Regions from separate parts of the Solibacillus sp. FSL W7-1436 genome, predicted to be linked through region 2. Evidence: riboswitches for the same ligand, from Rfam matches in the RefSeq annotation. Region 2 holds a riboswitch; the other holds the start of a gene.
The links. Region 2 has a riboswitch for glycine ahead of gcvT (glycine cleavage system aminomethyltransferase GcvT). Riboswitches for the same ligand answer to the same signal wherever they lie in the genome.
Positions count from the first base shown of each region.

Region 1: another riboswitch for glycine. It lies ahead of MKX73_RS14820 (amino acid permease); the one in region 2 lies ahead of gcvT (glycine cleavage system aminomethyltransferase GcvT).

Region 1 is NZ_JBBOWV010000001.1:3,009,999-3,021,872, forward strand. It holds gene aspA (aspartate ammonia-lyase) at 1-767, opposite strand, end outside; gene MKX73_RS14815 (dehydrogenase) at 980-1,558, shown strand; glycine riboswitch at 1,839-1,918, shown strand; gene MKX73_RS14820 (amino acid permease) at 2,168-3,505, shown strand; gene MKX73_RS14825 (MFS transporter) at 4,102-5,310, opposite strand; gene MKX73_RS14830 (sugar-phosphatase) at 5,322-6,593, opposite strand; gene MKX73_RS14835 (GNAT family N-acetyltransferase) at 6,808-7,356, shown strand; gene ltrA (group II intron reverse transcriptase/maturase) at 7,927-8,823, shown strand; gene MKX73_RS14845 (group II intron maturase-specific domain-containing protein) at 8,727-9,212, shown strand; gene MKX73_RS14850 (ABC transporter ATP-binding protein) at 9,448-10,353, shown strand; gene MKX73_RS14855 (ABC transporter permease) at 10,340-11,278, shown strand; gene MKX73_RS14860 (DNA polymerase IV) at 11,488-11,874, shown strand, end outside.
Region 2 is NZ_JBBOWV010000001.1:3,730,061-3,741,934, forward strand. It holds partial or broken gene MKX73_RS18505 (hypothetical protein) at 1-1,012, opposite strand, end outside; partial or broken gene MKX73_RS18510 (vitamin B12-dependent ribonucleotide reductase) at 1,261-1,911, opposite strand; gene MKX73_RS18515 (hypothetical protein) at 2,086-2,262, opposite strand; partial or broken gene MKX73_RS18520 (ribonucleotide reductase N-terminal alpha domain-containing protein) at 2,481-3,263, opposite strand; gene MKX73_RS18525 (lipoate--protein ligase family protein) at 3,525-4,304, opposite strand; gene MKX73_RS18530 (rhodanese-like domain-containing protein) at 4,458-4,841, shown strand; gene gcvPB (aminomethyl-transferring glycine dehydrogenase subunit GcvPB) at 5,012-6,493, opposite strand; gene gcvPA (aminomethyl-transferring glycine dehydrogenase subunit GcvPA) at 6,486-7,832, opposite strand; gene gcvT (glycine cleavage system aminomethyltransferase GcvT) at 7,959-9,068, opposite strand; glycine riboswitch at 9,232-9,340, opposite strand; glycine riboswitch at 9,344-9,436, opposite strand; gene MKX73_RS18550 (shikimate kinase) at 9,563-10,075, opposite strand; gene comGF (competence type IV pilus minor pilin ComGF) at 10,385-10,840, opposite strand; gene MKX73_RS18560 (type II secretion system protein) at 10,837-11,130, opposite strand; gene MKX73_RS19905 (prepilin-type N-terminal cleavage/methylation domain-containing protein) at 11,039-11,590, opposite strand; gene comGC (competence type IV pilus major pilin ComGC) at 11,593-11,874, opposite strand, start outside.

The sequences.
Region 1 (11,874 bases), 720 kb from region 2:
AACGGGAATCCACTGTAAGTCGCGATGTTATCTACTGCCAATTTCATATATTCAGGGTCCGCATTCAGGCCTGTCCCGATTGCAGTTGCTCCGATATTGATTTGCAGCATTGTTTGCTGCGCTTTTTTGATTCGGGCAATATCACGGGAAACAACGGCAGCGTATGCACCGAATTCCTGGCCTAAACGAACAGGTACGGCATCCTGTAAATGCGTACGACCCATTTTAACGATTGAATCGAATTCTACTGATTTTCTGATAAAGCTATCGCGCATCATTTCCATCGCCAAAATTAAATTATTTAACGTAGAAACTGTAGCGATGTGGATTGCAGACGGGAATGCATCATTTGTTGATTGCGCCATATTGACATGGCTGTTAGGACTAATGATTGAATAAGTACCTTTTTCTTCCCCTAAAATTTCCAGTGCACGGTTTGCAATTACTTCATTGGCATTCATATTCATTGAAGTGCCTGCTCCGCCCTGAATTGGATCTACAACGAACTGGTCGTGTAATCGTCCTGAAATAATATCATCTGATGCCTGGGCAATTGCATTAGCAATTACTGGATCCAATTTGCCGATAGCAGCATTTGCAAGTGCCGAACTTTTCTTCACGATAGCAAATGCACGAATTAATTCAGGGTGCATTGTCATTTTAGTAATCGGGAAATTTTCTAATGCACGAGTTGTTTGAACGCCATAATAAACGTCCTTTGGAATTTCTAAAGTGCCTAAAAAGTCTTTTTCAATACGTGTACTCATTTGTACAAACCCTCCAAGAGAATGGTGTAATAGTTGCATAAACAACTACATTATACGCCATATTATGATAAAAGCTTACTTGCTGAATTATTAGTTTATTCAACGTTCTCATGTAAGTTTAAATTAACCAATATTAACAAATATAATGAGGGAATTTCGTAACTTTTTGATTTTTTAAACGACTAATTAGGAAAGAAATGGGGTGAATGACAATGAAGAAATGGTTAAGTTACATGTTGGTCTTGGGTATGATCTTGCTTCTTGCGGCATGTAGTACGAAAGAAAATGAAACATCCTCCGATTCAACTGAACCGGTAAAAGAGGAAAATGACGAAAATAAAGTGGACTATGAATTACTGTTTCATTTAGATTCGATACCTCCTGAGGTTGGTACGAGTATATCAATCGTGCAGGATGAAAAGCTGTATACGACTTGGGCCGATATTTTTGGTTTTGAATCGGTTCCACCTGTCGATTTTGAAACAGAGGAAGTACTGTTTGTTACAGGGTATTCGGACGGCTGTGGAAGAGAAATTGAAAAAATCGAAAAAGACGGGGATACTTTAGTCATTGCGTTAAACTATCCGGAAGATCTTCGCAGCGAGGAAGACATCGAGTGCACAGAAATTGCTCTGGACAATACGTACGTTGTCAAAATGAAAAAAACCGGTACAACAAAGGGTAAGCTGATCGATATCAATCGAACAATATATGAAGAAGATTCAACAGTTCAGGAAAAACTGCAGTTAATGAATACAGTAATACGAGGGGCTACCAATTCCTCTATATGAATATTACACTGAAAATATCGAATTTTCGGTGTAATATTTTTTTGGTCATGAATTTTCTGCAAGAAGAAAACATTATGTTGGGAATAAGATTAAATTGCTTTTTTTCATCATAAACGGCTCCGGTTGTCCATTGTAAGACGGGCAAAAAATTGGTAGTATGAATTATCGTACAATAATAGTATTGAACGCGAACTATAGGGAACTGGAAGATGCCAGGGACCTATAGGCAACTAATTGCATACATATCAAGCGTTGATCGTCGTGGATAAAACTACTGGCGGGAGCAGTTTCTGGAGAGAGCGCGAAAATCCGCGTCGCCGAAGGGTTCACAATCTCAGGCAAAAGGACAGAAGAGTAATGAGAGTCACTTTACTTTAGTAATGGATGTAGAAATCCATTGTTTGAAAGGTACTCGATAGATGTCACAGATTTTTTAAAATCATGACGCGATTTTACAGAGGTGAAATCGATTATTCTTACACACAGGGACTGGCATATTATCAGTCCCTGTTTTTATTCCAGAAAAATTTACTTGATGGACCGCGATGATGTACTTATTATTTTGCGCTGTGTAAACAGACAAAATACTTATCCTTTGGAGGAATCGTTTTGGAACAACAAGAATTAAAGCGCGACCTGAAAAATCGGCACGTTCAGTTAATAGCGATTGGAGGAACAATCGGAACGGGGTTGTTTTTAGGGTCAGGTAAAGCGATCTCACTTGCAGGACCTTCTATTATCTTTGCATACTTAATCGTTGGAACCGCACTATTTTTCGTCATGCGTGCACTTGGCGAATTGCTTTTATCAAAAGGCGGCTATGCATCATTTACCGAGTTCGCCACTGAATACTTGGGGGATTGGGCAGGCTATATTACCGGCTGGACATACTGGTTCTGTTGGATTATGACGGCAATGGCAGATATTATCGCTGTCGGTATGTACACACAGTACTGGTTCGATATCCCGCAATGGGTACCGGCTATCGCATGTTTAGTAGTTTTACTTATTTTGAATTTACTGACGGTCAAACTGTTCGGAGAGCTGGAATTCTGGTTTGCGTTAATTAAAATCATCACAATTGTTGCGCTGATCGCAATTGGTATCGTGTTGCTGATCATCGGTTTTGAAACAGATACAGGCAAGGTTGCTGTATCGAATTTATGGGAGCATGGGGGATTATTCCCGAACGGTGCATTTGGCTTTTTAATGGCTTTCCAAATGGTTGTCTTTGCATTCGTCGGAGTTGAATTAGTAGGGGTAGCTGCTGCTGAAACGGCAAACCCGCAAAAAAATATCCCATCTGCCATCAATAAAATTCCGGTTCGTATACTGCTGTTTTATGTAGGAGCATTATTCGTCATTTTAACAATCAACCCTTGGGATACATTAAGCGCAGCAAGCTCACCATTTGTTCAGGTATTCGCATTGGTAGGGATTCCGATTGCAGCAGGTTTAATTAACTTCGTTGTGCTGACATCAGCTGCTTCTGCAGGAAATAGCGGAATGTTCTCAACAAGCCGCATGCTGTTCAGTTTAAGTAATAATAAACAGGGCCCGAAAGCTTACGGTAAATTAAATAAAAATGCGGTGCCGCAAAATGGTCTGTTATTTTCTGCTGTCGTAGTATCGATTGGTGCATTGCTGAGTTATTTCATGCCGGACGATGCATTCAGTATCGTGACAACAATTAGTGCGATTTGTTTTATTTGGGTTTGGAGCATTATTCTGATTTCGCATATTATTTATAAAAAGCGTCATCCGGATTTACATAAAACTTCAATTTTCAAAGCACCTTTAACACCATTCATCAACTATGTAATTTTGGCATTCTTCTTGTTTTTACTAGTTGTGATGGCAATTTCCGAGTCTACGAGAACTTCACTGCTGTTAACACCGTTATGGTTTATAGTGCTGTTTGTTCTATATAAAGTACGGAAAAAATAAATATAGACGGCATATTCACCAAAAAAGCATTTTCTTAGGAAAATGCTTTTTTCATTAAATAAAATTGATTTCCATTCCGGGGAGCACGGGCGTGATATTAGTAAAACCTTGAATTTGAGGCGGGGGAGAGCTTCTATTCCGGGTGAAAAGGGCTGGAAGGAAGTGTGCGGGGATTTTATTAGAACAATAGATTGGTTTATTAGAAGAAATTTAAGTGATATTAGAAGAACTGGGGTAGATATTAGAAAATCCGTAAATTTGAGGTGCTGGAGAATCTTTATTGCCAGTAAAATAGATGAGAAGGGGCCGTGTCTGGATTTTATTAGAACATTTGAGCGGGTTATTAGAAAATCGAGGCAGGATATTAGAAGAAGTACATACTTTATTCGAACATCCGGTAAACATATTAGAACAAACCGCACTTATATTAGAAGATCGGCAATATATTAGAACAAATAAAATTATATTAGAACTTCTGTGGATATATTAGAAAATCCGGCGGCCCCTCCCCGCTGCACAAAAGTTCAACCCGGTGCAATCTTGCCGAATAATAAGAACGTTTTTTTACAGCCAGTAGCAAATGGCTTCGTACGTAATCAAGTGAGCTCCTCCTTTGTAAATAAAGTTTTGTTGTTTAACAGATGGAAATAGACGATACATGCGATGACAACTCCGATTAAAGCGAAGATGCTTGTTGTGAGCTGAATCGTGTAGATTTCCGCCAAAAATCCGATGATTAATGTTAAAGAAATCTGCATCACACTTTCGATCAGTCCAAGTGAACTGCCGAACCGCCCCATCAATTCAGTCGGGACAGTCTGCTGGTAAAATGTCGCGTAGCCCGCATTGCTGAAAGCCATAAACAGTCCGAGCAATATAAACGCAGCGACCGCTATCATTAGATTAGACGAAAAGTAAAATATAAAGTAGGAAAGTAATGTACATGTAAAGCCGAGGCCGATGTATGTAACGAGTGACAGCTTCTTTACGAAGCGGGCAGCCAAATAGCCGCCGACAATGGCCCCGATTCCTGTAATCCCTACAATGATGCCGTATACCGAATCTGTCACTTCATGAAAGTCTTTTAAAAATGACATTTCCTGTGAATCGAGTGAAAAGCAAATCATCAGTGCTGTTGAATACAAAACGAAAAATTTCAGCAGCGATTTCCGTTGCGAGATAAACTTCCACACAGTCCTAAAATCATTTCGGATAACAGCCAGTGTGAGTACAGTTGATTGGGTGGACGACTTGATCTCCTGATTTGGCAGTAAATACATCATAAATGCGCTGAACAACAGCATAAACCCATTCACCCACATCGCCGTAGCGGTACTGCTCATGGCGATAATGGCACCGCTCAAAGCCGGGCCAATCATAAAGCTCCCTGAACCGAGCATGCTGTTGATCGCATTAAAACGCAGACGATCATTTGGCAGTACGATTTTTGTTATCATAAATGTGCTGCTCGGATTTGCAAAACAGACCGCGATATTGGCCAAAAAGATCAAACAGTAAATGAGCCAAATTTCCGTAAGCAGCGGCATCAAACAGACGATCCCGGCGCGGAAAGCATCACAAACAATCAAAATAATCCTTTTATTCGTTCTATCTACGATGGAGCCTGCAAAAAAACTGCACAAAATACGGGCGATCGGACCGATAATATAGATGCCCGCAACAGCTGCCGGTGACTCGGACAGATGCCAGACCAAAAGATTGAGCGCGATCAAATAAATCCAACTGCCCAGTTTGGAAGCGCCAAATCCGAACCACAAATAAAAATACTCTTTTTTTAACTCCAAATCATCATCCCCTAGCTGCTCATTCGCTGCCTTATTTTTTCACTTGCAAATAGTGCCTGCCTGAAGCAGTGGCTCGCCTGTTTATAGGCATGAAGCTGTTCATAAAACTGTGCCCATAATGGAGCATAGAACAGAATCAGTGAATAATACTGCTGTTCGCTGAAATGTGGAAAAGCTTCATCTTCCAGCAATTTCAATCCGCGGATCGTAAGTTCATTTTCAACCGCATACTCCAGTAGTCTGCGCTGATAAATATGATGGGGTACAGTAAATTGATATTCCTCATAGCGCTTCAACAGTACATCCAACTGTTTGAAATCCTTCTTTGCAAAACATGTGCGCATCCAGTTGATTGCTGAATGCAGGTCTTCATCGTAGTTATTTGCCGTTTCATAATGTTTGGACGCTTCTGTAAAGTTTTCCTGGCATTCGTAACAATACGCGATATTGTTATGCAGTGAACTCCATTGCATCGGAGTTTGGATTGAATGGACATTCGCAAGCAAATTAAGCCCTGCCTCAAACTCCTTTAGCGCTTCCTGGTACCTGTGTGAATCATTGAAAATCACACCCTTCATGGAGTAAAGCTTCAACTGAAACAGCGGTTTATACTGGTGGGTGAAAAACTGCTGCGCCAGTTCAATATGTTCAAGCGCTTTTTGTAACTTGTAGCTTCGATGATTCGCAAAAGCGATATGATAATGGTAGTTGGCCAGTTCAAATGGGTGGGCATTTGATAGAAACTGCGCCAATTGATTGTTCTCTTCTTTAATGGATAACTGCTCAAATTCCTGGAAAGAAAGATGACCGAAAGCGGTAATCGCTACAAATAGTTGAGTGATCCGGTCCTTTTTCCAGCTGACAAAAGGTTCGATTTCATTCAGTATGGTTCTCGCCTGCTCATCTTCTTTTAACGAATAAAGGAAGCGAGCATATACAAGCTTTGCCATCAGCTGCTGTTCAAATGGCTGCTCATCGTTTTGCATAGCGGTTAATTGTTCGATTTCATCTGCAGTAAAATCGGTATTCGACAATAATTTTTCGTAAAGCTGTTCCAAAAAAGTGGTTTGGCTTTTCAGTTGTTGTTCGAGCATATTGAAGTCGATGCCCAAGTTTTCAAACAGTTGCTTATACATTGAATGTTCTGCGACAACGATTCCATTTTCAATCCGGCTTAAATACGAAGAAGTACAGATACCAAAAGCAACGTCATCCTGTTTTTGCTTCTTTTTTTGACGATAATATTTTAAGAGCTTTCCCCAAGCTAGTTCATTGTTTTCCATATAAACACCTCATAGTTAGTTTACCAAAATGCTAACAGGGAATATTGCGAATTTTCTTTTAAAAATGCATAATTACCGTTACGAAACTGGTAAACTTACACAAATTATTAAAGGTTTACATATTTTAATTGCATATTTCAGAATAGCTCTATATGATAAGAAAATAAAAAAAGGTTTATCGTTATAAATGGAAGCTTAGATTGGAGAGATAGTAATGTTCTTTTATGAAGTGGATAATGAAATACAATTAAAATTAATTACACAAAATGATGCAGAAGAAATCTTTGCTTTCATTGACCGTTCACGCGATTATTTACGTGAATGGCTTGGTTGGGTTGACAATACAAAAACTGTTGAGGATACACGCGATTTTGCCGCGATGAATTTAGGGAAATTTGCGAAGCGTGAAGGTCTGGATACAGCGATTTTTTATAAAGGGCAATTTGTCGGGAAAGTATCGATTAACACGATTAACTGGTCTCTGAAAAAATGCGAGATCGGCTATTTTTTAGATGAAGAATATCAAGGAGAAGGCATCATGACACGCGCTGTGAAAGGCATCATTGATATCGCCTTCAACGAATATAAGCTGGGGAAAGTCGAAATTCATGCTGCTGTGAACAATACGAAAAGTCGTCATATTGCGGAGCGCCTTGGTTTTATGCACGAAGGAACAATCCGTCAGGCGGAATGGCTGTACGACCACTATGTGGATCATGCGGTCTATGGTCTTTTAAAAGACGAATGGGTTGGAGAATATTAATAACTGGTTTCGCCTCATCAGAGTACCTGATGAGGTTTTTTTAGTGTGCCCGGCATGCACAACAGCTTGGTGGTGAAAGTCCACTACAGGCTTGGCAGTAGGAACTGTTAGCGAAAGACAAGGGTGTCCATGGTGACGTGGAATCTGAAGGAAGTCGGACGCAAACTCTCGAACTGACGAACAGAAATCAGATAAAAGGCTGACTTGGGACGGATGAGCTTGCTAAACAAAGCGAAGTCCAATACTGCCCAAATCCCATACAGTAAATCTGGCAGTTACATGAGAGGAAGGCGGTTGTGCTTACCCGGGGAGGTCTCTTGAGGGTTATTCAATTAACAATTTGTTTAGTGATAAATAGATGAATCAAGAGAAGTCAGCAGAAGCCATAGTAGTCTTCGACCGAAGATGAAGGGCCGAACAATCTTTTAATCTTGAAAGAAACAAGGAGGTGGAGACATCCCGCCAAAACACAGAAAACATCAAGGTATAGACCGAACAGATGGCTACTTATAGAGGGATAAGCTGGAAGCGAAAGAGTACATAAGAGTGTGTAGGGATGTAAACATGGAAATGAAGAAACAAGAAAGTATCAATTTAATTGACAGAGTAACGTCTCATAGAAACCTATGGAACGCATACAAGAAAGTAAAAGGGAATGGTGGAGCACCTGGAATCGATGGTATCACAGTTGATGGACTGAAAGCGCATTTAATAAAATATGAAGAACCATTGAAAAGGAAATTAAAAGATGGTTCCTATCAGCCACAACCAGTGAAGCGGGTAGCTATCCCAAAAGCGGATGGCTCCAAACGATATCTAGGTATACCATGTGTATTAGACCGAGTTGTGCAACAAGCCATTTTACAAGTAATCCATCCAATTATTGATCCACACTTTTCAGACAAAAGTTTTGGCTTTCGAAAAGGTCGAAACCAACACCAGGCAATTGCCCTCGCTAAGAAATATTACGAGGAAGGTTATCGAACAGTGGTGGACTGTGACTTGAAAAGTTACTTCGATACGATTCATCACCAGCGACTACGAGCTTATTTGGAAGAATTCATAACAGATAAAATAGTACTTAAGCTAATATGGAAATTCTTACGCTCAGGCATATTGGACAAGGATATCCTCATTGAAACGACAGAAGGTACACCTCAAGGTGGTCCACTCTCTCCTATTCTAGCAAATGTGTACTTAAACAAGCTAGATAGAGAATTAGAAAAACGAGGACATCGATTCATTCGCTATGCGGATGATTTCGTGATTTATGTGAAGTCGCCAAGAGCAGGTGAACGGGTCATGACAAGTGTGAAGAAATTTATCGAAGATGAACTGGGTCTCACAATCAATGAGAAGAAAAGTAAAGTATGTGGCGCAACAGCAGCTACATTCTTAGGATTTCATCTACAAAATCTGTGGGGAAAGTTGGATACCGACCAATCAAGTCCGCCAAGGAACGGCTAAAAGATAAGCTAAGAACACTGACGAGTCGTAAACGAACAGGGACATTTAGTGAGATTGTGAAAAGAATCAATCAAACAACGGTTGGTTGGATTAACTACTACGGAGTTTCCAATATGAAAACGTTCATCAAAGAAATTCAAGGATGGTTAAACCATCGCTTACGTCAATTAATATGGAAACGGTGGAAGTTACCTCGAACAAAATACGCGAAATTACGCCAATACGGAATTCGACATGATGAAGCGATGAAAACAGCGCATTCAAGAAAAGGGTACTGGCGAATATCACGAAGTGAGGTCTTACACCAAGCCATTCCAAATAAAAGGCTCGTAAAGTGGGGACTGAAAGACCTGTCCCAACTTTACGAGCGAAGATACTCAAAAGATTGAACCGCCGTATACGGAACCGTACGTACGGTGGTGTGAGAGGTCGGCTAGCCAATTAATGGCTAGCCTCCTACTCGATTCGCCCGAATTATAATTTAATGAAACTTTTTCCATACTCATCCAGTATAGTAATTAGAATCTATTACATAGTGAAGTCATTCAAGCTATAACATATTGCGTCCATATACGTAAGTAAATGCTTGTAATAGAAGAATTAGCAGAAAGCAGGTGTGGGCAATTGTCACAGCCAATTGTGGAAATTAAAAATTTGAACAAAACGATTAAAGGCAAACACATTATTAAAGACTTGAATCTGGACTTTTATCCGGGTCAAATCACAGGCTTCTTGGGTCCAAACGGGGCGGGGAAAACTACAACGATCCGTATGATGACGGGGTTAATGTATCCTTCAAAAGGAGAAGTAATCATCGATGGAAAACAACTGTCGACAAATTATGAAGAAGCGATCAGTAATATCGGTGTTATTGTTGAAAACCCGGAAATGTATAAATATATGTCAGGGTATAAAAACCTGCAGCACTTTGCCCGTATGCATAAAGGCGTAACAAAACAGCGTATTGATGAAGTTGTAGCACAAGTCGGACTGCAAAATCGTATACATGAAAAAGTGAAAACGTATTCGTTAGGGATGCGACAACGCCTCGGACTGGCACAGGCGATGCTGCACCGTCCGAAGTTTCTGATTTTGGATGAGCCGACAAATGGTCTGGATCCGGCGGGTATCCGTGAATTCCGTATGTATCTACGCAAAATAGCGGCAGAGGACAATGTCGCAATCGTTGTATCGAGTCACCTTTTATCCGAAATCGAGTTAATGGTAGACCGGATCGCGATTATTCAAAATGGTGAGCTGATTGATATTCGTGAACTGCAGCATGTCGCGGCATCACAATATTACATTGAAGTCGGTCAACCGGATCAGCTTCAGGCGATGTTTGAAGAGCCGTTAACAAAAGAGAATGGCGGCTATGTAATCAATCTGACAAAAGAAGAAGTGCCTGCACTTATTCGTAAACTCGTTGAATCGGGCATTGATCTTTATACGATCCAGCCGATTCAAAAACGTCTTGAAGATCAATTTATCGAGATGACAGGTGGAGGTGCAATCGATGCAATTCGTTAAAAATGAATGGATCAAAATGTGGTCGCAAAAAAATGCATGGATCATGTGCGGACTATTAATTGTATTAATCGTATTTGTTGCAGGGATGAACAAATATTATGATGTGGATTCAAGTACAGAAGAAGCGCGCTTGGCAGCAAATGAAGAATTATTGGCACATCCGAAAGAAATGCTTGCCTCAGGAGAATTGATGCCGGAAGATGAGCAGTATTTCAATGATGAAGTTGCGATGATTGAATACCGTATCGCCAATGATTTACCCCCATCAAATGCAATGACATTTACGGAACATATGGACTTATCGTTAACATTGACAATCATGGTAACAAGCATCTTCACTGTCGTAATTGCGGCAGGTATCGTTTCATCTGAATTTGGTACGGGTACGATTAAAATGCTGCTGACTCGTCCTGTTGCAAGATGGAAAATTCTACTTTCGAAACTTGTTGCGTCTATACTTTATGGAGTTGTACTATTTGCCGCTGGAATCGTTGTCGCATTGATTGTCGGTATGGCATTATTCGGTACGGACAGCGCAATTGCGTTATCGGTTGTTGATGGGCAGGTTGTACAGGAAACGGTGGAAAATACGTTTGTTAAAACAACGCTTTATTCACTCGGTTCTACAATTATGACGATTATATTTGCGTTCATGATCGGTACGATTTTCGGCTCAAGTACGTTGGCGGTAAGTTTATCGCTGTTCATCTTATTGATGGGTTCGACAGCGACAATGTTTATCGCTCAATATGATTTTGCGAAATACGTCTGGTTTGCAAATGATTTATCGTTTTATGCACCTGGAAATATGCCGATGATTGAAGGATTAACATTTACGTTCTCGCTAATTGTCAATATCGTATATGCGATTATCTTCCTGGCGATTACGTTCGTTTACTTTATGAAGCGTGATGTGACTGAGTAAAAATTTTTAAAATTATTCAATATAGCAAAAAAATATAGTTGATGAAATTCCTCATTCCTTAATCCGTAAAGATTTAGGTAATGGGGAATTTTTATTTTGGTTAACGAAAAAATTCCATTTATTTTATGAATTCAGCGTTTACCCCATTATATGAATAATGTAGTAAAATAGTATTCATAACAATCTGTTCGGTAAAGGAGGTGGGGAAAATGGCGGCAAGAATTATTTTTCATTTAGATATGAACAGTTTCTATGCATCTGTCGAACAGGCGCATGATCCGAGTTTGAAAGGGAAACCGATAGCTGTTGCAGGGAATGCTAAAGAGCGGCGCGGCATTATCGTAACTAGCTCTTATGAAGCACGTGCAAAAGGGATTTATACGACGATGAATGTCGGGGAAGCAAAGCGAAAATGTCCCGAACTGCTGTTACTGCCTCCAGATTTCCCAAAATACCGGGCAGCTAGTGCGGCAATCTTCTCCATATTACGAAGCTATACGGATCTAGTGGAACCTGTCTCGATCGATGAAGGGTATCTGGATGTAACGGAACGCTCGAAATCACAGCATCCGCTCCAGCTAGCAGAGGAAATTCAG
Region 2 (11,874 bases):
TATCTGTTAATGGCTTGATTGTATCCACCAACACCACTTGACGTTTCACCTGGTCTTCCGATTGTTTTAATTCTTCAAACTCTAATTGTTCATCTGAATTTGCTTCTTCAGCTTTTAAAGTCAGTACTTGTGTATCACGAGATCCATCGACATACACTGTACCACCTTTAGCACCGCCTCGGTATAGACGCTCGTACACTTTTTGTACTTGCTCTACGCCATAGCCTTTTGGTGCGTTTACTGTTTTTGAAATCGATGAATCAATCCAGTTTTGAATGATGCACTGAACATCTGCATGTGCTTCAGCAGAAAGCTCCATTGATGATTTGAACCAGTCCGGTAAATTATTTTCATCCACACCCGGGTTCGCATCTAAATACTCTTTTACAATTTCAGCTTTCACTTCAATAAACTTCCCTAGACGACCTGAACGGTAGTATGTGAAGCTGAAGTATGGTTCAAGCCCTGTTGCAACCCCGACCATTGTACCAGTAGATCCCGTAGGTGCAACCGTCAATAAATGCGAGTTACGAATACCGTTTGCCACAATATTTTCGCGAATATGCTGCGGCATTTTTTTCATGAAGCCTGTGTTAATGAATGCTTCACGTAAACGTGCTGTTTCAGCTTCTGTTTGTCCTTCAAGGAATGGGAAGCTGCCACGTTCTGTTGCCAGTTCAACTGACTCTTCATACGCTGCAACTGCAATTGTTTTGAAGATTTCATCAACAAGTGCATTGCCTTCTTCAGAGCCGTATTCTTTTTCACAGTAGATCAACAAGTCGGCAAGACCCATTACACCAAGACCAACTCGGCGCTCACCTAGTGCCTGCTTTTTGTTATCTTCCAGGAAGTATGGTGTTGCATCGATAACATTATCCTGCATACGTACGCCAACTTTTACCGTTTTGCGTAACGCGTCAAAATTAACTGTTTTCGTTTCTTTGTTTGCAAACTTCGCCAAGTTAACAGCAGCCAAGTTACAAACGGAATATGGTGCTAATGGTTGTTCCAAATTTTTGTTAACCCTCAGGCTTTTTATCCTAAGGTTCTTACACTTGTTATTCGTGCAAGTTCAGCATACATTTTCACTGCAAGTTGCAGTGTCGCGGTCTCGTGGATAGATTATATTCTCAAATGATGAGGTTCACTATCTATGCGTTGCCCCTGACAAAAATTTTACAATTCGTCTTCGGTTCGGATTAGCATTTCAGCCTTCCCGCTTCATCCCGCGATGTTTAACGTGAGGCGAACTTCACCACACGGATTCGTCGCAACAACTTTCTGACCGTACGCTTTTGCGTTTGTCATGTCATTTGCGTTATCAATGAAGAAAATACCAGGTTCTGCTGCATATGTTGCGCAGACATTGATTAGATTCCACAGTTCTTTTGCTTTGATTGTGCGATACGTACGAACCGGATAACCAAGTTTCTCCCATTCGCGAACGTCGCCAACTTCATGCCATTTTTCATTGTAATCCAGCATTTGAGCCGGAGTGTAGTTTTCTACGTCCGGGAAGCGTAATTCGAAGTCCTGGTCATTTTCTACAGCATCCATAAACTCTTTCGTTAATGTAACGGAAATGTTGGCGCCTGTCAGGAAATCCGGATTATGGACTGAATACGTACCGCCATCTCGTAGCTTTGTTTCAGCGTCACGGATAATCGCTTCGTTAAAGCCGCCAAAACCTTCAATATTTTTATAGTTCACAATGCCTTGATACATCGCATCTTCCTGCTGTGTTAAAGGCTTGAATTTTAATTTTTCTTTTGCCAGGCGAATAATTGATTCATCTTCTGTATTCTCGATCAGATAACGCAGAATACGCGGATTTTGCATTTTTGAAATGATAAATTCCACAATATCCGGATGCCAATCTGCCAGCATAATCATTTGTGCTCCCATTTTTTGTTACTCTTTTAATAAGAGGTACGGTCATTTCTGCCGTACTCTCATGCTTTCACATGAGATCAGACTATATCATCAAAGAAGATAGTATTTCATATTTTCGATTTAATTTAATATCACCATAGGAATATAACTTTTCATAAATTGCTTTAACATCAGATTTTCTAGAAATCATTAAATCTGCACAACCTTGTTTGTCAGAAATTGCATATACATTCTTTTTTTAGCAATATTGACTTGACTATATCCTTGGTTATGAAGTTGAATAATCGAAAATATTAATTCTTCTTTGTCTCGCGCCTTGTATCTACGTTGCCGTTTGATACAATTTACTTTCTCCATTGTTTTCAATATTAAATCCTCCTAACTTGCAAAAGATCATTAATAAAAACTTTAGGAAATTTCAATAGTCGTTGAACCTTCACCTTTGTTTCCAAAGATGCTTGGCTGCTGATTGCCCAATCTTTCTTCTTTTTGAACATTCACACTCACCGTTTCCAGTCATGTTGTAGTGAAGAAAGCTCTAAGGGTGTTCCAGCAATTCGCGAGATTACGTCGCCGAGTAGTTAACGACGTGACCCACCTTGCTCAACAAGATGTGTCAGCTTGGCAATATCATCAAGCCAGCTTACCGATCCGCTTGATTTACCGTTTACACCGCGCGCCAATGTATTGCGTGGGCGAAGGGTCGAACCGTTCGTACCGACACCGCCACCACGGCTCATAATTTCCATCACTTGCTTGCGGTGATCGCTGATGCCTTCGCGGGAATCGGCTACAAACGGCATTACATAACAGTTGAAGAATGTTACTTCTGTTTCCGAACCTGCCCCGTAAATTACACGTCCTGCGGGGATAAAGTTCATCGACACAAGCTCTTCGTAAAACTTCCCGAACCATTCCTGACGCTTTTCTTCTGTTTTTTCAACTGAAGCCAAGCCTGTCGCATTCCGTTTCGCAATCTGCTCATAAAAAATTTCGAGCGGCTTTTCAATAATATCCAATGACCGTTCGATAATGCCAGTCTCTTGTTCTTCGCCTTCTAATACGTGACGGTAATCTTCATCAATTTTAATAAGGGCGGTTTTCTTTTCCTGATTAATCGAATGAATAATGCCAAGTCCACGCGCCGGGAATTTCGGATCTTGTTTTACTGTCAAAACGACAAAATCCCCTGTTTTTAATGTTTTCTTTTCCGTATCTTTAAAAGAATAACGGTCAATCATTACAAGACGAGATACACCTTTATGCGTAATATGCATATCCGGTGTGATCGGGTGCACTTGAGGAAATTGCTCAATATCTTGATTTAATTGATTGACTTGGATGGATTGTTCTAAAACACTTGCCACCGCGTAAGCCCCCCTTTGAACGATTTTGTAAATTCCATTCCCTACATTTTTCTCCAATAAACACTTTTATATACAATATATTGTGTTTTATTGGATATTTTTATTCTATATGTAGGGTTAAATGATTTCATTTAAAAAGATTACAATAAATCTTTTTTTCAAACAAGGGGTTGATTTTTTTTTCTTTTTGTTAAATCCATCTATATCAACGTTTCGGGTATAAAAATTTTTTTACAAAAAATAAAAACACACGTTCGTAATCTATTTTCTGAAATTCCAGTCATCTGTTAAATATTTATTTTGCATCAATTGTTCTACATATTGGGTTTGCTGCTCTGTTAATTCATAAGGAATTAGTTCTATGTCCAAAGCTACTTCAAATCCTTTAGAGAATGCATTCACACATTGATCGATAGTAAATGGTGTATCGACAAACTGATTCATCGCAACCGCTTTTTCTGGTAACTTTTTACGCATTCTTTCTTTTGCCTCTTCCGTAGCGAAATTAAATACCGATAGCAGCAGTTCTTCGTTCAGGTCCAGTAAAATAGCGCCATGCTGCAAAATCACACCTTTTTGACGTGTCTGGGCACTCCCGGCAACTTTTTTACCTTCCACAACTAGCTCATACCAGCTCGGCGCATCAAAACATACCGCACTTTTCGGTTTCTTCAGATCATCCAGCTGTTCTTTCGTCTCCGGCACACTGAAATAAGCATCCAGTCCTAAAAGACGGAACCCTTGTAAAATCCCTTCGCTGATGACACGGTATGCCTCTGTAACGGTTTCCGGCATATTCGGGTAGCTTTCTGTCACAATCACTGAATAAGTGAGCTCCTGGTCATGTAAAACGGCACGTCCGCCTGTAGGTCGACGGATGAAACCTAAGTTTTGTTTTTTTACCGCTTCTAAATTAATATCCTTATGTACTTGCTGGAAATATCCGATTGATAATGTTGCAGGATTCCACTCGTAAAAACGGATAACCGGCGGAATTTCCCCTTGACTATGCCAATCAAGCAATGCTTCATCCAGTGCCATGTTATAGGCCGGGCTGCACGGACCCGAATTTATAAAATACCATTGTTTTTTCACAATTTCTCGCCTCCACCAATTCATTTTAACAAACTCGCTCGACTAACTCTAGTTCATCTCTTATAATAGATAGTACAGAAAGAAAGGGGTAATATCGCAGTGACAATTTTATATACGATTCTAGTTATTTTAGTAGTAATCGTTGCTTACGTAGTAATCAACTCAATGCGCTTAAAAAAATCCGTAACAAATTTAACACAGGAGCAATTTATTGAAGGTTATCGTAAAGCACAATTAATCGATTTACGCGAACCTAAAGAATTTGAAGCGGGACACATTTTAGGTGCAAGAAACATTCCGATGACGCAACTTAATACACGTCATAAAGAAATCCGTCCGGACCTGCCTGTATACCTTTACTGCCAAAACTCTGGTCGTAGTGCCCGAGCTGCACTGACATTAAAGAAAAAGGGCTATAGCCAACTGTTCCAATTACAAGGCGGTTTCAAAACTTGGACAGGTAAAGTTAAATCAAAAAACTAATTCTAAAGCTCTCTACAATGTAGAGGGCTTTTTAATTTTTCATGCACCGCCACTGAGATATAAAATTGCCGATTACCAGTAGTTTCTACTATTATATAGTGACAAGTAAGAAGTCTAACCTTATTCAATGAAAAAAGGTCAGAAAACAGCTCTGACCTTTTTGTCACAAATTAAGAAATAGTTACTTCTTCTTTTTTTGTATAGCGTAATACAGGTGTACGTGCAGCACGTGTTTCATCTAAACGGCTGATTACCGTTGTATGTGGTGCTTCCTGCACGATCGATGGGTTATCGATTGTTTCTTGAGCAATTTGAATCATCGCATCACAGAATGCATCCAATGTTTCTTTTGATTCTGTTTCTGTTGGCTCGATCATAATACCTTCTTCCACGTTCAACGGGAAGTATACTGTCGGTGGATGGTAGCCAAAGTCAAGAAGACGTTTTGCGATATCCAATGTACGAACACCTAATTTTTTCTGACGACGGCCTGATAGCACAAATTCATGCTTACAATGACGGTCATACGGTAAATCAAAGTGCTCTTCCAAACGGCGCATCATGTAGTTTGCGTTCAATACAGCATATTCTGTTACAGCCTTTAAGCCATCCGGACCCATTGAACGGATATACGTATATGCACGGACATTAATGCCGAAGTTTCCGTAGTAAGGTTTCACACGGCCGATTGATTGCGGACGGTTGTAATCGAAGTGGAATGTACCATCTTCTTTTTTCACTAATACTGGTTTAGGCAGGAATGGGATTAAATCCGCTTTTACCCCTACTGGACCTGAACCCGGACCACCGCCACCATGTGGACCTGTAAATGTTTTGTGTAAGTTTAGGTGAACACAGTCAAAGCCCATGTCACCAGGACGTGCTTTACTCATAACAGCGTTTAAGTTCGCGCCGTCATAGTAAACTTTACCGCCGACACCGTGTACGATTTCAGCCATTTCTAAAATGTTTTCTTCGAATAAGCCTAACGTGTTCGGGTTTGTCAGCATAAGCGCTGCTGTATCAGGACCGACAACACGGCGTAAATCTTCAAGATCAACTAAGCCGTCTTCACCTGATTTGATTGTGATTGTTTCAAAACCTGCAACTGTTGCAGAAGCCGGGTTTGTACCGTGAGCCGAGTCCGGTACGATTACTTTGTTACGGTGGCCTTCCCCATTTGCCTCATGGAATGCGCGGATCATCATTAATGCTGTCCATTCACCATGTGCGCCTGCTGCCGGCTGTAATGTCACTTCATCCATACCGGTAATTTCCTGAAGGGACGTCTGCAGGTCATATAATAATTCCATTGCACCTTGTACTGTCGATTCATCCTGTAATGGGTGAACATTGGCAAAACCAGCATAGCGTGCAACCGTTTCATTGATTTTCGGATTGTATTTCATCGTACATGAACCCAGTGGGTAGAAGCCTGAATCAACCCCGTGGTTACGGCGTGAAAGTGCTGTATAGTGACGCATGATATCTAATTCTGCAACTTCCGGCAGTTCAGCTGCTTCCTGACGAACTAGCTCTTTTGGCAGAAGTTCTTCTAGATCAAAATCAGGAACATCCAATGGCTCTAAGTTGTAGCCGACGCGACCTGGTTTTGTAATTTCGAAAATGAGTGATTGGTTTTCGTTATGCATTGTAAGCCCCCATTTCTGCAACTAATTGCTCGATTTCTTCTTTTGTACGGATTTCCGTAACAGCAATAAGTGCATGATTTTCTAATTCCGGATAAACACGACCTAAGTCAAAGCCGCCGATAATGCCTTTTTCGATTAATGCTTTGTTTAGCTCTGTCACATTATGTTTTGTATTTACTACGATTTCGTTAAAGTGTGCACCTTGATAAACCACTTCGAAACCAGCTGCTTCAAATGCATTTTTAGCAAAGCGTGTCTTCACGATATTTTGTTTCGCCATTTCCTGCATACCTTGTTTTCCAAGGGCTGTCATTGCTACTGATGAAGCAAGTGCCAGTAATGCCTGGTTTGAACAAATATTAGATGTCGCTTTGTCACGACGGATGTGCTGCTCACGAGCTTGTAATGTTAACACATATCCACGACGTCCATCCTGGTCAACTGTTTCCCCAACAAGACGGCCCGGTACTTTACGCATTAACTTGTTCGTTACCGCGAAATAGCCACAGTGTGGACCACCGAAGGCTTCGGCAATTCCGAACACCTGTGCATCCCCGACTGTAATATCCGCGCCTAATTTTCCTGGAGGTGTCAATACACCAAGTGCTAACGGGTTTGCAGATACGATAAACAATCCTTTTGCCTCATGTGCAATGTCAGCAAGCGGCTGCAGGTTTTCAACTTGACCGAAGAAGTTCGGATATTGAACGATAACACCGGCTGTCTGGTCATCGATCAGGCCTTTTAACGCTTCGATGTCTGTCACACCGTCTTTTGCAGGGATTGTAACGACTTCAATTGATTGTCCTGTCGCATACATTTTCACAACATCTTGATATTCCGGATGTACCGCTCCTGAAACAAGTAACTTGCCGCGACGTGTATGACCTGCAGCAAGCATACCTGCTTCTGCCAAAGCCGTACCGCCATCATACATAGAAGAGTTTGCAATATCCATGCCTGTCAGTTCCGTGATCATCGTCTGGAACTCAAAAATTGCTTGAAGTTCGCCTTGAGAAATTTCCGGCTGGTATGGTGTGTATGCTGTATAGAACTCCGAACGTGAAATCACGTGATCGACAATTACCGGTTTATAGTGATTGTAGACACCAGCACCTAAAAACGATACATTGCTTGCTGTATCTTTATTTTTTGATGCAAGTTGTGCCAGTTCCTTCATTAAAGCGGCTTCTGACTTCGCAGGTTTAATATTGTAGCTTCCTTGGAAGCGAACTTTCTCAGGAATATCCTCGAAAAGCTCATCAATTGTCGCAACCCCGATACGGTCTAACATTTCTTGTTTATCTTGTTCCGTCATTGGTAAATAACGATGTTTCATTGTTAACCCTCTTTTCAAAAGTTTTATCCCGCAATTACGGGTAGGAATTTATCTTCTTCTAAAGGCAGCAGACAGGTTTAACTGTCAGTCCGGGGGATGAAGACCCCCTCCGACTGAAGCGTCACCTTATTTTGCACGCTTGTAAAATGGCGTTTCTACTACAACAGCTTTTGCTCTATTTTTTCGTACTTCGATTTCGAGTTCAGTTCCAATTTCAGTGAATTTTGCGTCAATTAAAGCTAAACCGATATTGCGTTTTGTCATCGGTGACTGTGTTCCTGTTGTTACAAAGCCGATCTCTTCGCCATCTTTAAACACTTTATAGCCATGGCGAGGAATACCTTTATCAATCATTTCAATGCCTACCGATTTACGTGTCAGACCATTTTCTTTTTGATCGATTAAAGCTTGCTGACCGATAAATTGCGGATCTTTCGCCAATTTCACTGCGAAGCCAATGCCCGCTTCCAGTGGTGAAATATCTTTTGAAATCTCTTGGCCATATAATGGTAAGCAAGCTTCAAAGCGAAGTGTGTCACGTGCTCCTAAACCGGCAGCTACTACACCTTTGTCTTTTCCTGTTTCTAAAATTTTGTTCCAAAGATCAACAATCGCTGCTGGTGCACCGTAAATTTCAAATCCGTCCTCCCCTGTATACCCAGAGCGAGAAACAAGAACTGAATGACCGCCTACATCCACATTGTCCTGGAATTTAAAATATTTGATTGCCGATAAGTCTGTTTCAGTTAATGTTTGCAGAACTTCCTGTGATAACGGTCCTTGCAAGGCGATTTGAGCATAGTCATCTGACACATTTGTCACTTTGACTTCCCCTTCGACATGCTCCTGTAACCATTCAAAGTCCTTTTCAATGTTCGCTGCATTTACACATAGCAGATAACGGTTATCTTCCAAACGGTATGTAAGTAAATCGTCAACAACACCGCCATCTTCATAACATAATGCACTGTATTGTGCGCCGCCGACTGCAATTTTGGAAATATCGTTGGATAGGACCTTTTGTAAATAAACAAGCGCATCCGGACCTTCTACGATAATCTCACCCATATGGGATACATCAAAAAGTCCTGCACGGTTACGTACCGCATCATGTTCATCTTTGATTGAAGAAAATTGTACAGGTAACTCCCAGCCGCCAAAATCAACTGTTTTCCCGCCATACTTTGCATATTCATCAAAAAGTGGTGTGCGCTTTAGTTTTAAATCATTTGTCATGTTCATTTCCTCCTTTAGTTATGTATGTTCATTTCATCTTGCAAAGGGGAAACAACATTACACCTGTCAAAGTGTAAATCTATCTTTTTAGTTAGAATCATCAGAATATTAAAAGCCGATTTCTCCACAAAAAAAAGACAGACGAATCCCCTTTACCGAGATTCTCTGTCCTTGCACCTGAAAGTTACACCTGAATTTGATCCACTATCACAATTCAGGCTTTCCCCTTTGGTGGCTGTTCGCAACAATAGCTATTACAGCACTCTCCAGAGTTGCGTCCAGTACGAGTCTTTTTGCCTGAGAGATTCATAGCATCGCTATTTGCTCCTTCGGCGACGTGACATCACGTTCTCTCCCCGTACCATCATCCGCGTTAGCTTATTTACTTCATGTTATTGCTCTTCTTAGCAATATCCTAACATTGAATGTAATGCAAACGCAATCTTTTTTTAATTTTATTCAAAATACGAACATTAAACAACATTATCGATTTATTATTCGCCTTTAAGTCTTTTCACTTGAAACCCAATATACTCGACAATCTGTCTTAAAGTTCTCCCGGCTGTCAGCACTTGTATATGGCCAGCTAATCGATAACTCTTTCTGCGTTGGTGATACAGGTTTTCCAATTCTTGCTCCGATGACGATTGAACAATGGGACGGTTTTTATCATTCCGAATACGCATATAAATATCTTCAAATTTTGCATCAAGAAAAAATACAAGCCCTGTACGGCGCATAATTTTCCTGTTTTCTTCATTCACGGCTACCCCACCGCCTGTTGCGATAATGCATGCTTCATCACGAAAATTCTTTAAAAATTCCGTCTCGATTTTCCGGAAATGTGCTTCGCCGTATTTCTCGAAAATTTCAGGGATAGTCATACCCTGTTGCCGTACAATTTCATGATCCATATCGTAATATGGCATTTTCAAGAAAAAACTTAAACGTCTGCCTATCGCACTTTTTCCGCACCCCATAAATCCAACTAAATAAATTTTACGCATGCTGTTCACCTTCTTCTAATTACGGACTACTTAATCAATTACGCCTTCACCTATTGTTTCGTTTCTAATTTGCTTCTTAAATAGAATTATTATAGTTGAAGCAAAATCGCATAATGCGACATTTTTTCGACTTTGCAAAAAGAAGTCGAACTTTAAGGTAAATTTAGTATATTTATCGTAGCACGAACGTAAATAGATTCCAATGAATTATATACTTTTATTTGCGCAAAATATGCATTTGTATAGAAAACAGCCGCTCCGGAAACTATGAACAATAAAAATACAGCGAGTAAAAATAATGCACCTTTCTCATTTTGGAGGTAATGGTAATACGAGGTCCCTTTCTCGCTTCGTTCCATTTTTCATCACTACCTTCATATTCACTTCATTTTCGGTAATTGCCAACTCCCAGTTCTCCACAAAAGGCAGTATAATTTCATTTCCCCCTTTGTTCGACCTTTTGCGCAAATGCTCTTCCGATTTATCAAAGACAAACAATCGCTCCTCGGGATCATTTAATATTTCCAGTTGCAGCATATTAGAACCGAGAACCTTACCAGATGCGGAATTCATATTGTACTGATGGAGATCATAAACGAACAATTCCCAGTTCACCTCGTCCTTCATCATTTCAAGCTGTTGAAGATCCCGAACCCATAAAAGGATAAGCAGGCTGATCACGCTAAAAAGTACGAACACAGTTAACTGAAACAAGCTTTCCAGTAATGTAAAGCCCCTCTCATTTAATGTTTGCCTCCTTTTCATACACACAGTTCCTCATTCTTATCCTTGTTGTCATACTGAACACATACTTGGTTATCTTCGTAATTCCATTGAAACTGAACACCGTCAATGTACTGAACTCCTGCTGTTTGTCCATACCTTTTATATTTCATCGCGCCTATAAAAGCTGCTTCTGCTGCATGGGCTTGCACTTTTTGTATGGCAATTTGCTGTTTCATGTTAAATGTGAGCGGAATGATTGTCGATGTAAGGAAGAATAAAATGACGACTGCCAACAGTGTTTCTACAAGAGTTAGGCCTTCCTGGCTCATGAAAAACCTCCCTTTCCAAAATTCTGGCTTTGCCGATATTGACGGAGTATTGATGGATTTCATTTTCAAAATGATAAGTTAGTTGTCCAAATGCCTGGACATTTCCTTTCGTATTGAATACCAGCCGGTTATTCGGAGTGGATAAATACATAGCGATTGGCCGCGCTATACGCTGATCGTATACAATCCCGGAGTTATTGCGCTCCCTTACTTGAATCCGCTGACAATTAATAATCTCGACGGTATAGGGCGTACCCTTCTCAATGGATAATAATTGTGTCATGCGTATTAACATCTCATTTTGATTTATCACCTGTTTTTCTGTATACTCCATTAACGGATTTTGTGAAAAATAGAGAATCGCTGAATTGACGACTAAAAAAATAAAGAGAACAATGAGCATTTCCATCAATGTAAAACCCTTTTCATCTTTTAACAGTGATTTAACTTTCCCATTCATCGTTATGTTCCGCTATTCCCCGGTCCAATGACTTCGCCTTCCACTATCTTAATTTCCGTATTATCCGGACATCTTAAATCATCTTCGACAATATAATCCTCTGCAATTAAATCCGAGACCGAAGCCGGATATTCATTATGGTTCAGCTTATACGCTTCAACTTGTCCTTGAAGCATCATTATATATGCCTCGCACCCTTTTTTGTCGATCGTTTCAAAGTGCTTAGATACGTTTGGAATTGTAACTAAAATCAAAATGGAAATAATTAATAAGACAACAAGCAT